DNA from 4 places in the Shewanella sp. BC20 genome. Region 1 is predicted to be linked to each of the others. Evidence: predicted binding sites of a transcription regulator. Region 1 holds the regulator's gene; each other region holds the start of a gene.
The links. Region 1 encodes sigma-54, which starts transcription at its own class of promoters, with help from an activator protein. Its sites were predicted from a motif close to GTTGGCACGNNNNTNGNNT; they were not measured.

Region 1 (3,179 bases):
GAGCTCAATCGCGATCAACGCGAAGAAGAGCTGGAACATCTGCTCGAAGAGTTCCATATCACCCATATTCGCGATAGCCAAGGCATGTCGTTATCGGGCGGTGAACGTCGCCGTGTCGAAATTGCCCGCGCTTTAGCGGCCAATCCTAAGTTTATTCTGCTCGATGAACCCTTCGCCGGTGTCGACCCGATTTCGGTTATCGATATCAAGAAAATCATCGAACAACTCAAGAGCCGAGGCCTTGGGGTACTGATCACAGACCACAATGTGCGCGAGACCTTAGACGTCTGTGAACATGCCTACATTGTCAGTCACGGAAACCTGATTGCCGAAGGAACTCCCGCAGAGATCTTAGACAATCAGCAAGTTAGGGCTGTGTACTTAGGTGAACAATTCAGGCTATAGTTACTTAAACAGAGCCAATTAGCCTTGAATTTTGGCTTATAAGCGCCATCAATATGATACAAGCGGCCTAAATTCAAAATAATAACGTAGGGATCAGCGGTAACATGAAAGCGTCACTCCAGCTCAAACTGGGTCAACAGTTAACCATGACGCCACAACTCCAACAGGCCATTCGTCTGTTGCAATTGTCGTCATTGGAACTGCAGCAAGAGATCCAGCAAGCCTTAGACTCTAATCCTCTTCTCGAGCTGGAAGAGGAGCAATTCGACGCGCCTACCGAACGTAAGCAAGATATCGCCGATACCGACTTTAGCGAAACGACGGCCCAGCCACAGGAACAAGACAATTCCACCGTGGACATTGCCGAGTCGTTGACCAAAGAATCCCTGCCCGAAGAACTGCCCATGGACACCACTTGGGATGAAGTCTTTACCGCCTCGCCAAACTCAGGTTCTGGTGCCAGCCGTGAAGATGACATGCCCTTCCAAGGGGAAACTAGTGAAGGCCTGTACGAACATTTAGAATGGCAGAAAAACCTCACGCCCTTCTCTGAAACCGATTTAGCCATTGCCACCGCGATTATTGATGCCATCGACGATCAAGGTTATCTCACTCAAAGTACTGAAGATATCCTCGAAGCCATGGGCAATCCTGAGATAGAACTGGATGAAGTCGAAGCCGTACTCAAGCGAATTCAACACTTCGATCCCGTTGGTGTCGCCGCAAGGGATTTAAGCGAATGTCTGCTTATCCAACTCTCCCATTTTTCGCCGGATACCCCACACCTCGAAAACGCCCGAATGTTGATCAAAGATCATTTAGATCTGATCGCTACCCGCGACTTTAGGTTGTTGATGCGTAAGACCAAACTTAAAGAGGACGAGTTAAGGGACAGCATAGCGCTGATCCAAACCTTAAACCCTCGCCCAGGTTTGCTCATCACCCCTGTTGATGAAGAATATGTCATCCCCGATGTATCGGTGTCGAAGAAAAACGGTCGCTGGGTGGTCGAGTTAAATCCAGATTGCATGCCAAAAATCAATGTTAATCAGCAATATGCAGCCATGGCGCGCAGCACTAAAAGCCAAGCCGATAGCCAATTTATCCGCGGGCATCTGCAAGAAGCCAAGTGGTTTATCAAAAGCCTTGAAAGCCGTAACGAAACACTGCTCAAGGTGGCAAACTGCATAGTGCAATATCAACAGGGTTTCTTCGAATACGGTGAAGAAGCCATGAAACCTATGGTCCTGAACGATATCGCCGAGGCGGTAGAGATGCATGAGTCCACCATTTCACGGGTGACCACACAAAAATACATGCATACCCCAAAGGGACTTTTTGAACTAAAATATTTCTTCTCAAGCCACGTCGGGACTGATGATGGCGGTGAGTGCTCATCCACGGCAATCAGAGCCTTCATTAAGAAACTGGTTGCAGCGGAAAACCAGAAAAAACCATTAAGCGACAGCAAGATGGCACAGCTTCTGGCAGAACAGGGAATTAACGTTGCGCGCAGAACCATTGCGAAGTACCGAGAAGCGATGCTTATTCCCCCTTCCAATCAGCGTAAAAGTTTATAGCCTAAAGTGGAAATCGGAGGACGTTTATATGCAAATAAACCTGAGTGGACACCATATCGAGATTACTGAATCGTTACGGGCTTATGTTGAGGAAAAGTTTTCAAAACTTGAACGTCATTTCGAACAGATCAATAATGTGCACGTTGTGCTCAATGTTGAGAAAATGCAACAAATTGCCGAAGCGAGAATCAACCTCACCGGTGGTGAAGTCTTCGCGACTTCAGAGCATGCAGATATGTATGCTGCCATAGACGTCCTGATCGACAAGCTTGATCGTCAGGTTATTAAACACAAAGAGAAGTTAACAAAACACTAGCAATGGAACTTCGTACCATACTGCGGCCGGAATGCACGACCTGCGCCACTCCGGGCAGTAAGAAAAAGGTACTGGAACTTATCAGCGACTTAGCCGCTGCCCAGTACCCCACCCTCTCATCTCAAGAGATCTTCGAAAGCCTAGTGGCGCGCGAAAAGATGGGGAGCACAGGTATAGGTAACGGCATCGCCATTCCACATGGTCGATTAACCGATATAACACAACCCATAGCCATATTGGTGAAATGTGAGGAGCCGATAGCCTTTGATGCTATCGATAAACAACCTGTCGACATTTTATTTGCGCTGCTGGTGCCTGCTGACCAATGTCAACAGCACTTAAGCACTTTGTCCTGCATGGCTGAAAAGCTCAGCGACAAACAAATATTGAAGCAATTGCGCAAGACGCATGATGAAACGGAACTCTATCAGGTAATCACTGGATGAAACTGGTCATAGTGTCAGGGCGCTCAGGCTCAGGCAAATCGGTCGCACTAAGAGTGCTTGAAGATCTCGGCTATTATTGTGTCGATAATCTTCCGTTGCCGCTGATTGGCAGCTTACTCGAACAGCTCAAGGGCAGTAACGATCTCGTCGCCATCAGCGTTGACGTGCGTAACCTGCCGGAGCAAGACAAGGTACTCGTCAAACAGCTCGCAAGCCTGCCAGAGGGCACTGAACTTACCAGCTTCTTCTTAAATTCCAGCGATAAAGTACTGCTAAAGCGCTACAGCGAGACTCGGCGCTTACATCCCTTATCTAAGAGCCGAGTATCACTGCAAGAAGCCATCAAACTTGAAGGCAAATTGCTCGAGCCCCTGTCACAGCAGATGGATCACTACATAGATACCTCAAATCTGAATATCTATGAACTCAGCG
Region 2 (3,179 bases), on a different contig from region 1:
AGCGCTTTAAGTTGCCAGCGATTTAACCCTGCGGTTTTACGAATGCTTTTAATCTGTTGCAGCACCTCGGCGAAGCTGAGCTCGGGACGGCGGCACACAAGATAAGCGGCCAGCACCATTACGGAGCGCCCGCGTCCGAGCGCGCAGTGGATTAATACCCGCTTTTGGGCGCGTACTTGACGGTGTAACCAGTTAATCGCCTGATTTAATTGGGCGCTAGTCGGCACACTGTGGTCAAGAATAGGGATATTCAGATAGTCAATATGATCCTCATACAGGGACACATCGAGGCCGTCGAATTCGGCGGTGACATCTAAAATGGCGGTAATGCCATAACGATTCAGTTTAGGTAAATCGGCAGCGCTTAAGCGGCTACCCAAGTATAGATATTTATCAATGGCTTGCATTGAAGGCACGCTATCGCGGCGCCGTGCCCAGAGATTATAGAGTCGGCATCCTAATAAAAATGGAATAAAGCCCCAACGGATATACCAAGGGATGGATCCATCCTGACGTTTTCTAAAAATACTGGCGAGATTAAACCAATAGGCTGAGCCGACAAGGGCGAGGGAAAGGCTGCTCCATGCCCAAATAAAGGTGAGGATAGGGGAGTGGCCCGTTACGGCGAAATAGCCAAATAACAGCGCTCCGAACAGGTAGAAATACTTAATGTGGATCCTACTCAGCATTGGCATCTCCTCCATCGATAAGCGGCGAGCCTCAGGGAAACCCACTTTATCGTGACCAATAGCTGTCACGATAAAGTGGTTCGGTGGTACTCAATTGAACTGTGGTTCCCCTGATAGACTCGTTTGCGGGACTATCTACTTTCCGTCATCCGTTCTAGCAGCGAGTATCTTTCGCTTTAACGCCTTCTTTCAGTTCTTCACAGGCATCTTCAATCGCATTGCCGGTATCTGTGATGGCTTCATCGATTTTTTCGCCTGCGTCCTCGGCGTGGTTGTCGCTACAGGCTGACAGTCCAAAGGTTAATAATAAGGCTAAAAATGCAGTGGTAATCATGGTCATAGGTTTCATATCGATTCTCCTTTTATCCAATTTAAGCGCGTGGTGCCTTGCCCTTAAGGGCGTTGACCAGCAGGGAAATCACAAGTAATACAATAAATAGGAAGAAAATAATCTTTGCGATCCCCGCTGCGGCGCCAGCGATCCCCGTAAATCCAAACAGTCCGGCGATAATGGCCACAACCAGAAACATTAAGGTCCAACCTAACATAGCCACCTCCTTTGTCTTATTTCGGTTTTTCTGTCTTCTTTCACTCTGCATGTTTACGTCGAGTGAGCTAGTTGCTGGGTGAGTTGGATAAGCAAGGTTACGTCTTACATCCTGTTATCACTCAATCCCGCAATAAACTCACAAAGGGGATATTGCGAGCTTAATGCCAACTTTGAAGTTTTTAGTTAATCCACTGATTATTAGTGTAATTTTTAAATTTTGTATTGGCGGGAGTATTGGCTGATATAAGCGAGATAGGCAATTTTTACCTGCGATTCGGTAAGAGTTGCAGTGGGGAAATCGAGGGAAAATCGCGTCCATCAAAGTTCGTTTCTGTAATCCATTTTAAAATCAGGTCGTATGTATTTGATAGTTTGTAGGCGAGCATTGTCACGGCAGTGGACATCGGAAAAAGGGATTTTTCCGTTGAGCCCCCAGGGATGGGTTTACGGCGTGCCACTGAAGTGACAATGCGGAGCGGAAACAGAACTCCAATCGGCTTTGGCATTGTTTATTAGATTGATTGAAAGCGACAATGCCGAGCGGAACTGAACCCGTAATAGAGCTAAAAATGAAACTCAAAATTTAACCCCCCAATTTAACCCAAAAAAAAAGCGGGTTAAGTTTTCACTTAACCCGCTCAATAAGGTTTAGCAAAGCGAATTAGCAGCGTTGCAGTGGTTTCCAGCGTTGCAGGTTGACCGGAATACTTACCCCTTGGGATAACAACAGGTTAATCCGTGCTTGATAGGCGGCGCCCTGCATTAAATGTTTGGCCAAATCGACCGCATTGCGCTCGCGGTAATCATCTAAATAACTGCCTTTTGCCCAGGCATTAAAGGCGCCGAGGGCGGGGCCTGCCCAGATTTGGTAATCCATTTCGCGGCCAACTTCACCCGTGTTTGACCAGCGGCTTGAAAGACCCAAATACCAGCGGAAAATCAATGCCATTTTACGTTTTGGGTTATCCAGTGCACGCTCAATTTGTTTAGGATCGCGCTCATTAAAGTGCGCTACAGTACCTGCCCAAATATCATCTAATGAGGCGCGAAACACTTGCTCTTCCAGCTTTTGTCGTTCCTCTGTTGGAATCGCCTCAATCGAGTCGTAGCGGGTGTAAATCTCGTAGAGTTTATTGGCGCGCATTGGGAATAGGGTGCCGCGCTTAACCACTTGTAACTTAACGCCCATTTCAAACATATCGGCGGCGGGCGCCATAGTCACATCGGCCATTTCGGTGGTGGCGAGTAATTTACGGGTATGTTCGCTGGCCCCAGCCTCAACACAGGCTTGGTTGATTGAGCCAGTGACAATAAAGGCCGCGCCCATATTGAAGGTCGCCAGCGCCGCATCGGGCGTGCCGATACCACCACCTGCGCCCACACGGATCGGTGTTTTGTACTGGTACTTGGCTTGAATGGTATCTTTGAGCGCCAAAATAGTCGGCAATAACGTGACCAGAGGGCGATTGTCGGTGTGGCCGCCAGAGTCAGCTTCGGCGGTAATGTCATCGGCCATAGGCACAGATTGTGCCATCAACATTTGATCTTCGCTGATAAGCCCTTCGTTCACTAATTGTTGCAGCATCTTAACCGGGGCGGGCTCCATAAACTTGGTCGCCACCTCGGTACGGCTGATTTTCGCAATCACTTTGTTGCCAATCACAATCTCGCCGTTGGCGTCGCGGCTCAGGCCTGCGGCTCGGTAATAGACGATTTGCGGTGTTAAGCCCAAGAAGGCCGAGGCCTCAACCGTACGCACTTGATGCTTGAGGAAGAGTTCGACACTGCCACGCTCAAGCGCTGGTTCGCTCGGGCTGTGAATGAGGTTAAAGGCGTAGGGGCCATTGGGCAATGCCGTTTGAATGCGTTTAATCGCGGCTTCAACGCGAGATGGGATTAACCCTGCCGCGCCAAAGGAGCACAAAATGCCCGCCTGACCT
Region 3 (3,179 bases), on a different contig from region 1:
GTGTTTAGGCTGTTCTAAAAAAATGCTGGAAATGTTGGATGCTGAAATAAGCTATTGGCAATATTCAACCGATACGCCGGGATTGAAAGATCTTAAACATCTTGAAAAGATAGCCACACGCACCCACAAAATATTAAAGCGTAATAAGTTAGTTGGCTAAACGCTATCCTGCATCGCCCTCACCGTATTTTCGTCTATATCTTGGCAACATGGTTTGATTTCCTAATAGCCCCCCCTGATGAATATAGAGGATGGAGGCATGTTGCTCGCGCTGTAAATAATCCTCTAACACAATAAAGCCTAAGGGATCGTAGAGTAATTCAAATTGCACACCGCTGGCACTGAGTCTTTGCCACATGGCATAAAACTCAGGATAGAGTTTCCCAAAATGGTATTTCTTCCCCACATTCAAAATCTGTGGATGTTCAGCAGAGTTGGGATTTAACTCATAAAACTGCTGCGTTAAATACTCATCGCCGCCGACAACGGCGCAGGTAAGCACGCGAATATTCAATTGCTGACGCACAAAATACTGATTTAAAAAGAGTGCCGTTGTTCCTGTACCTGCAGGTAAAAAAACCTTGAGATCGGAAATTTGCTGTGACTCGGCCCAAGCAGCTATTTCGGTGGCTAACTGACTGACGCCATATTGCGCATACTGACAGCGCCCGCCTTCGGGAATAAACAAAGCGTTAGGCTCAGCCGGCAAGACTTGCTGCTCAATAAAGTCATGGCAAGTCCAATTAGGCTCACGTTGGAGAAAAGGATTGGTTGCAATCAGGCTTGATAAATCAATGATACGCGTACCATTGGCGATGGCAGCGGCATAATTACCCGTCGGCAAGGTGCGGATATGGCTGGCAATATGATCCACATAAAAATCGCACTGCCAGCCCTTCAGCTTGGCGAGCGCTGACAGTGAATATAACGAGTTAGCCTGCGCGGAGCCATAACCAATCAGCTTAGTCACGTCAGCAAAATCATGGTCTAAAAAATAGGCAAACTTACGCGCTTTATTGCCACTAAACGCAGGATGCAATAAATCGTCTCGTTTGAGAAATATCTCGCGTCCGGCAAAGGAAAAAGACTCTACAGGACTGTCGGAGAGCAGGCTTTTGGCTAACATGGATACACTCGAAGGAAACAAGGCCGTTAGTGTACCGCGAGCTTGCCTACATCGTCCGTAATTATTAAGCATTTTCGCGAAAATCTAGCATTTTTTACAACGTCACACCGTCACCAAGATAAATATTTTACTGATAAATAAGGAAAAATATTTTGGCACAATTCTCGCTTACTCCATTTAAGTATCAATTAATGATTCTGTGTGTTGGCCAAGGTAATGCCAACACAGATTTAAAATGTGTTAAGGAGTATTCAATGTCACTTTTACGGTTAATTTTCAATATTGCTTGGTTTGTCCTTGGTGGATTTGTGATGGGACTCGCCTGGTGGCTCGCGGGGATTTTGTGTTTTATCAGTATTATCGGTATTCCCTTCGGCCGCGCCTGCTTTGTCATTGGCGAATTGACCTTTTGGCCCTTTGGACAAGAGCAAATGAATCGTCGTCACTTAACCGGACGTGAAGATTTAGGCACAGGTGCCTTTGGTATGGTGGGCAATATTATTTGGTTCTTGCTGTTTGGGATTTGGTTGGCCATAGGCCATTTGGCCCATGCCCTCGCCTGCTTTGTGACGATTATTGGTATCCCCTTCGGGATCCAACATATCAAGCTGGCGCTATTAAGCCTGACACCGATTGGGCAAACCATAGTAGCGAAAGCGTAATAACCACAGTAGCGGAAGCCTAATAATCATAGTTGCTAAAGCCTAAGTCGGATCACTCAGCACTACTCTGCATCACTGGGTAGTGCTGATGTATAGTTAGTCAGTGATTGCACTAATCTTGCTTCGTGATAGTCCCTTTCTTCATCGAGTAAATCAGTGTAATCAGCAAATGGCTCACTCACTTCCCCTTGTTCTAGACTTATCATTTCGAATAGATAATGCGCCAGTTTGGCTGGCGCATCTATGGTGATGTCATGACCACAATAGGCCAAGACAACTAAGTCGACGTTAAAATGTTGTGCTAATGCCCTGCTGGTTTGAATATTCACTAATGCATCACGATCACCCGATAAAATACTGACAGGAACAGGCAAAGACGCTGGGCTGCGATAACGAAACGCCGCCCACAACTGACGACACGCATTACTAAAATGCGGTGTCGACTCTTGGCGATATTGGCTCCAACGAGCAATCAAGGCGACATCGCGCCGATGGCGATAACTGGTTAAGCGCACAATCGTCGATTCGATAGGATTAAGCTGTCGACCGCGGCAACGTTTGAGCCAAGCACTCAGGGCATTCAATCCATTAAATCGCTGATACCACGGTGATAAGTTAGCCGCGCTACTATTCAGCACAAATACGTGTTTTATCTGCTCGGGGCGCTGCTTAGCCATTTCCATGGCGAGCATGCCGCCCATCGATAAGCCCAGCAGATAAAAGGCTTGTCCCGCTAAATGCTCATCCAATTGTTGCCATATCGAGCTGGCATATTCAGGGATAGTTAAAGGGCTGACTTGGTGAGTGAGGATCCCATTGCCAGGCAAGTCAGGGGTAAAAACGGTGCAGCCCCTTTGCCTTAATCTCTGATCAAAGCCATTCCAATGGCGTTGATCGCGCATTAAGCCCCTGAGTAATACCCACGTTGTCATCAAAAACGCTCCCGATACCAAAACTGCTGCGCACTCTGCGCCAGTTGTGTGAGATGTTCGGGCGTCAGTCCTTCTAACTCCCGTGCGTACGCCGCCTCCATCAAGAACTGCATCAGAACGGTGTGCCGGCGTAAAATCCTGTGGTGCCTGTGTGTTTTTTGCGGATTAAAGAAGCCCGCAAAATTGAATATTTGCCTTGGATTTTTCTTAATCCATGCCCATGAGCCCATCTCTAAGGTCAAAGGTAAGAATGGAATATTGGCTTGAGGATCCTGGGTATGATGCTGGCGGTACAAGTAATCCCAAATATCACCATGGGTGCGATAAAACTGGCTCTGGGGCGCAAGCCGATAATGGCCATGATGGGGATAGCTCGCTTCAAATAACTGCTTTAAGTGATAAATGAAGTGAGCATTTTCAAAGGATGCGCGCGTGTGGGCATAGGGAAACCAGATATGA
Region 4 (3,179 bases), on a different contig from region 1:
ACTTAGGCATAGTATTCTCCATCAAAAACAACAGGTACATGAGAAGCCAAAAGGACAGCACTGTGGTGCCTTTCCTCGCGACCCAGAAAGCGTTTTTAATGGTTTGAATTCAATGCGCTAACTGAATATGAATGGAGAGTATTCCGTGTTTGGCTCCAAAAAAGACGCATTATTATAGTTGTAATCGAGAATCGTTCTTAATTGAATTTACAAAGCCTTTACTTTTTTATGCACCCAAAATCACGAGGCAACAACAAATGGACAGATAACAAAGAGGTCGGAGTGTATGTGTGTAGAGGTGTTGAATAGGCAGGGGAATACTTGGGAGTCACAGAGCGATAGAAACAAAAAAGCCCCGACAGAAGACCGTCGGGGCTGTTAGATGTTGTGCAGCTAATCGATGCCGTTAGCCATTACAGGCTGTAGTACATCTCGAACTCTAATGGGTGAGTTGTACGGCTTACACGCTCAGCTTCTGCAGATTTCAGTGCAATGTAAGACTGGATGAAATCTTCGCTGAATACACCGCCGCGAGTTAAGAACTCGTGGTCAGCTTGCAGGTTTTCAAGCGCGTTTTCTAATGAAGTCGCTACTTGTGGGATTTCAGCCGCTTCTTCAGCTGGCAGATCGTACAAGTCTTTATCCATAGCTTCGCCTGGATGGATCTTGTTTTGGATACCATCGATACCCGCCATCAGCAGTGCTGCGAAACCTAAGTATGGGTTTGCATGTGGATCTGGGAAGCGAGTTTCGATACGACGGCCTTTAGGGCTTGGTACCACAGGAATACGGATTGAAGCGCTGCGGTTACGTGCTGAGTAAGCTAACATCACTGGCGCTTCGAAGTGTGGTACTAAACGCTTGTAAGAGTTAGTGCTTGGGTTAGTGAAAGCGTTCAGCGCGCGAGCGTGCTTGATGATACCACCGATGTAGTACAGTGCAGTTTCACTTAAACCAGCGTATTTGTCGCCTGCGAACAGGTTCACACCGTCTTTAGACAGAGATTGGTGAACGTGCATACCGCTACCGTTGTCGCCAACGATTGGCTTAGGCATGAAAGTCGCAGTCTTACCGTAGGCGTGAGCCATGTTGTGTACTACGTACTTCAGAATTTGGATTTCGTCCGCTTTCTTAGTCAGAGTGTTGAAGCGAGTTGCGATTTCGTTTTGACCCGCAGTCGCCACTTCGTGGTGGTGAGCTTCAACCACTTGGCCCATTTCTTCGAGCACTAAACACATAGCGCTACGTAAGTCTTGTGATGAGTCAACAGGAGCTACTGGGAAGTAACCGCCTTTCACGAATGGACGGTGACCAGTGTTGCCACCTTCGTAGCTAGTGCCAGAGTTCCATGCCGCTTCTTTAGCGTCGATTTTCACGAAACAACCAGACATGTCAGTACCGAAACGTACATCGTCGAACAGGAAGAATTCTGGTTCTGGTCCAACTAATACAGTGTCAGCGATACCGGTAGAGCGTAAGTATTCTTCCGCTTTTTTGGCGATAGAACGTGGGTCGCGGTCATAACCAGTCATAGTGCCTGGCTCGAGAATGTCACAGCGGATCAGGGCAGTGGTTTCTTCGGTGAATGGGTCTAATACAAACGTGGTTGGGTCTGGCATCAGCACCATGTCTGATTCGTTAATGCCTTTCCAGCCAGCGATTGACGAACCGTCAAACATTTTGCCGTCTTCGAAGAAATCAGCGTCTACCTGATGAGCAGGGATAGATACGTGCTGCTCTTTACCTTTGGTGTCGGTAAAACGTAAATCAACAAACTTAACTTCTAATTCTTCAAGTTGCTTTAAAACTGATTCAACTGACATTCTCAAGTCTCCGGTAGGGTAAAGGGATGTCCCTTCTATAATCTTTTAACTCAAGTCGCGCTTGAGCCAAACTTACAAGCTATATAGCGATATCTATGCCAACAATTTAAGGTGTTGATAATCAAAGGCTATATATTTTAGTGCACAACAATTCACTTCGTGTTGCACTATATTGGTGCGTTTGCATGTGGCATTTTGGTGCATTAATCCATTTTGGTGCGCACCGTCACAACACCATTTTAGTGCAAGCAACTTGAGTGCAATCTCGCAACGCCTATTTATCCCGAACTCGTCGGCCCATTAAGCACAGAGGCAAGCCGGATTAATATCTCAATTCTGGCTTTTGACAAGATTCGAAACCAAACAAAGCACAACGAATTTAGCACATTAGTGTGGCGAGAGAACCGTGCAAGCTCACTATTTCAATCGCCCGCAATAATGTCACAAAACTGTGGCAACCTAAGCTGTTTTTCGCGGGGCGGTTATGGCTGGTTATATTGAATAGTGCTTAATTATCAGATCATTAAGAGCGTTGTTCGCAATGTGGAATAGAGTTTGTTGAAACTGAGGCCAAAGGAATCCGCAGAAACCGCTAACTGATGCCTGCTGCGCTTATTTTTATGGCCCACTCTGGCGCATCACGGCTTGATGGCGTGGATTGACTATACTTATGGCGGCTTTGGGCCGAGCGACAAAAGTACTACTGAGTGAAAAACAGTGAATTCAGCTGCTTAGCTTGGTTGATGACAAGATAAACTGGTGAATCGCCTGCGCATTAACGGTGCATTTAGGCTATTTGACTCGGGCAAGAGAGTACCTTTTGAGCACAGTGCTCAAAAAATTGTTTTATAAGTGTTCAAAAATAATCCTGTGCGGCGAGGCCGCTCTGGAGTAGAATGTCACGCTTTTTTATGGCGACTCAACGTAGATTGCTATAACGAATATTGAAATATCCCTATTTTTGTTTGATGGTAAGAGGTTTATCCGTGCTAGAGAATTTACGTAACATCGCCATTATTGCGCACGTTGACCATGGCAAAACGACCCTGGTTGACAAGCTGCTGTCGCAATCAGGAACCCTTGCAACCCGGGGAGAAGCTACTGAGCGGGTGATGGACTCCAACGATCTTGAAAAGGAACGTGGGATCACGATTCTGGCAAAGAATACTGCCATCAAGTGGAACGACTACCGCATTAACATCGTAGACACCCCAGGCCACGCCGACTTCGGTGGTGAGGTTGAGCGCGTACTGTCAATGGTGGACTCAGTATTACTGCTGGTTGACGCCGTTGACGGTCCAATGCCACAGACTCGCTTCGTAACCAAGAAAGCGTTCGCACAAGGCTTAAAGCCAA

Region 2: a site for sigma-54 is predicted at 1,390-1,408, ahead of CBX96_RS00790 (DUF1328 domain-containing protein). Genes of this name have one in related genera too.
Region 3: a site for sigma-54 is predicted at 1,278-1,296, ahead of CBX96_RS03625 (YccF domain-containing protein). Genes of this name have one in related genera too.
Region 4: a site for sigma-54 is predicted at 1,908-1,926, ahead of glnA (glutamate--ammonia ligase). Genes of this name have one in related genera too.

Annotation. Positions count from the first base shown of each region.
Region 1 is NZ_NHRI01000015.1:73,976-77,154, forward strand. Features, by position in the region: gene lptB (LPS export ABC transporter ATP-binding protein) at 1-405, shown strand, start outside; gene CBX96_RS15595 (RNA polymerase factor sigma-54) at 510-1,985, shown strand; gene hpf (ribosome hibernation promoting factor) at 2,014-2,301, shown strand; gene ptsN (PTS IIA-like nitrogen regulatory protein PtsN) at 2,304-2,747, shown strand; gene rapZ (RNase adapter RapZ) at 2,744-3,179, shown strand, end outside.
Region 2 is NZ_NHRI01000001.1:183,532-186,710, reverse strand. Features, by position in the region: gene CBX96_RS00800 (diacylglycerol kinase family protein) at 1-689, opposite strand, end outside; gene CBX96_RS00795 (hypothetical protein) at 844-1,038, opposite strand; gene CBX96_RS00790 (DUF1328 domain-containing protein) at 1,061-1,237, opposite strand; gene pfaD (eicosapentaenoate synthase subunit PfaD) at 1,901-3,179, opposite strand, start outside.
Region 3 is NZ_NHRI01000002.1:252,226-255,404, reverse strand. Features, by position in the region: gene CBX96_RS03635 (hypothetical protein) at 1-160, shown strand, start outside; gene CBX96_RS03630 (1-aminocyclopropane-1-carboxylate deaminase/D-cysteine desulfhydrase) at 164-1,111, opposite strand; gene CBX96_RS03625 (YccF domain-containing protein) at 1,381-1,788, shown strand; gene CBX96_RS03620 (alpha/beta fold hydrolase) at 1,851-2,720, opposite strand; gene CBX96_RS03615 (M14 family metallopeptidase) at 2,720-3,179, opposite strand, start outside.
Region 4 is NZ_NHRI01000013.1:61,981-65,159, forward strand. Features, by position in the region: gene CBX96_RS14080 (TonB-dependent receptor) at 1-10, opposite strand, end outside; gene glnA (glutamate--ammonia ligase) at 414-1,823, opposite strand; gene typA (translational GTPase TypA) at 2,810-3,179, shown strand, end outside.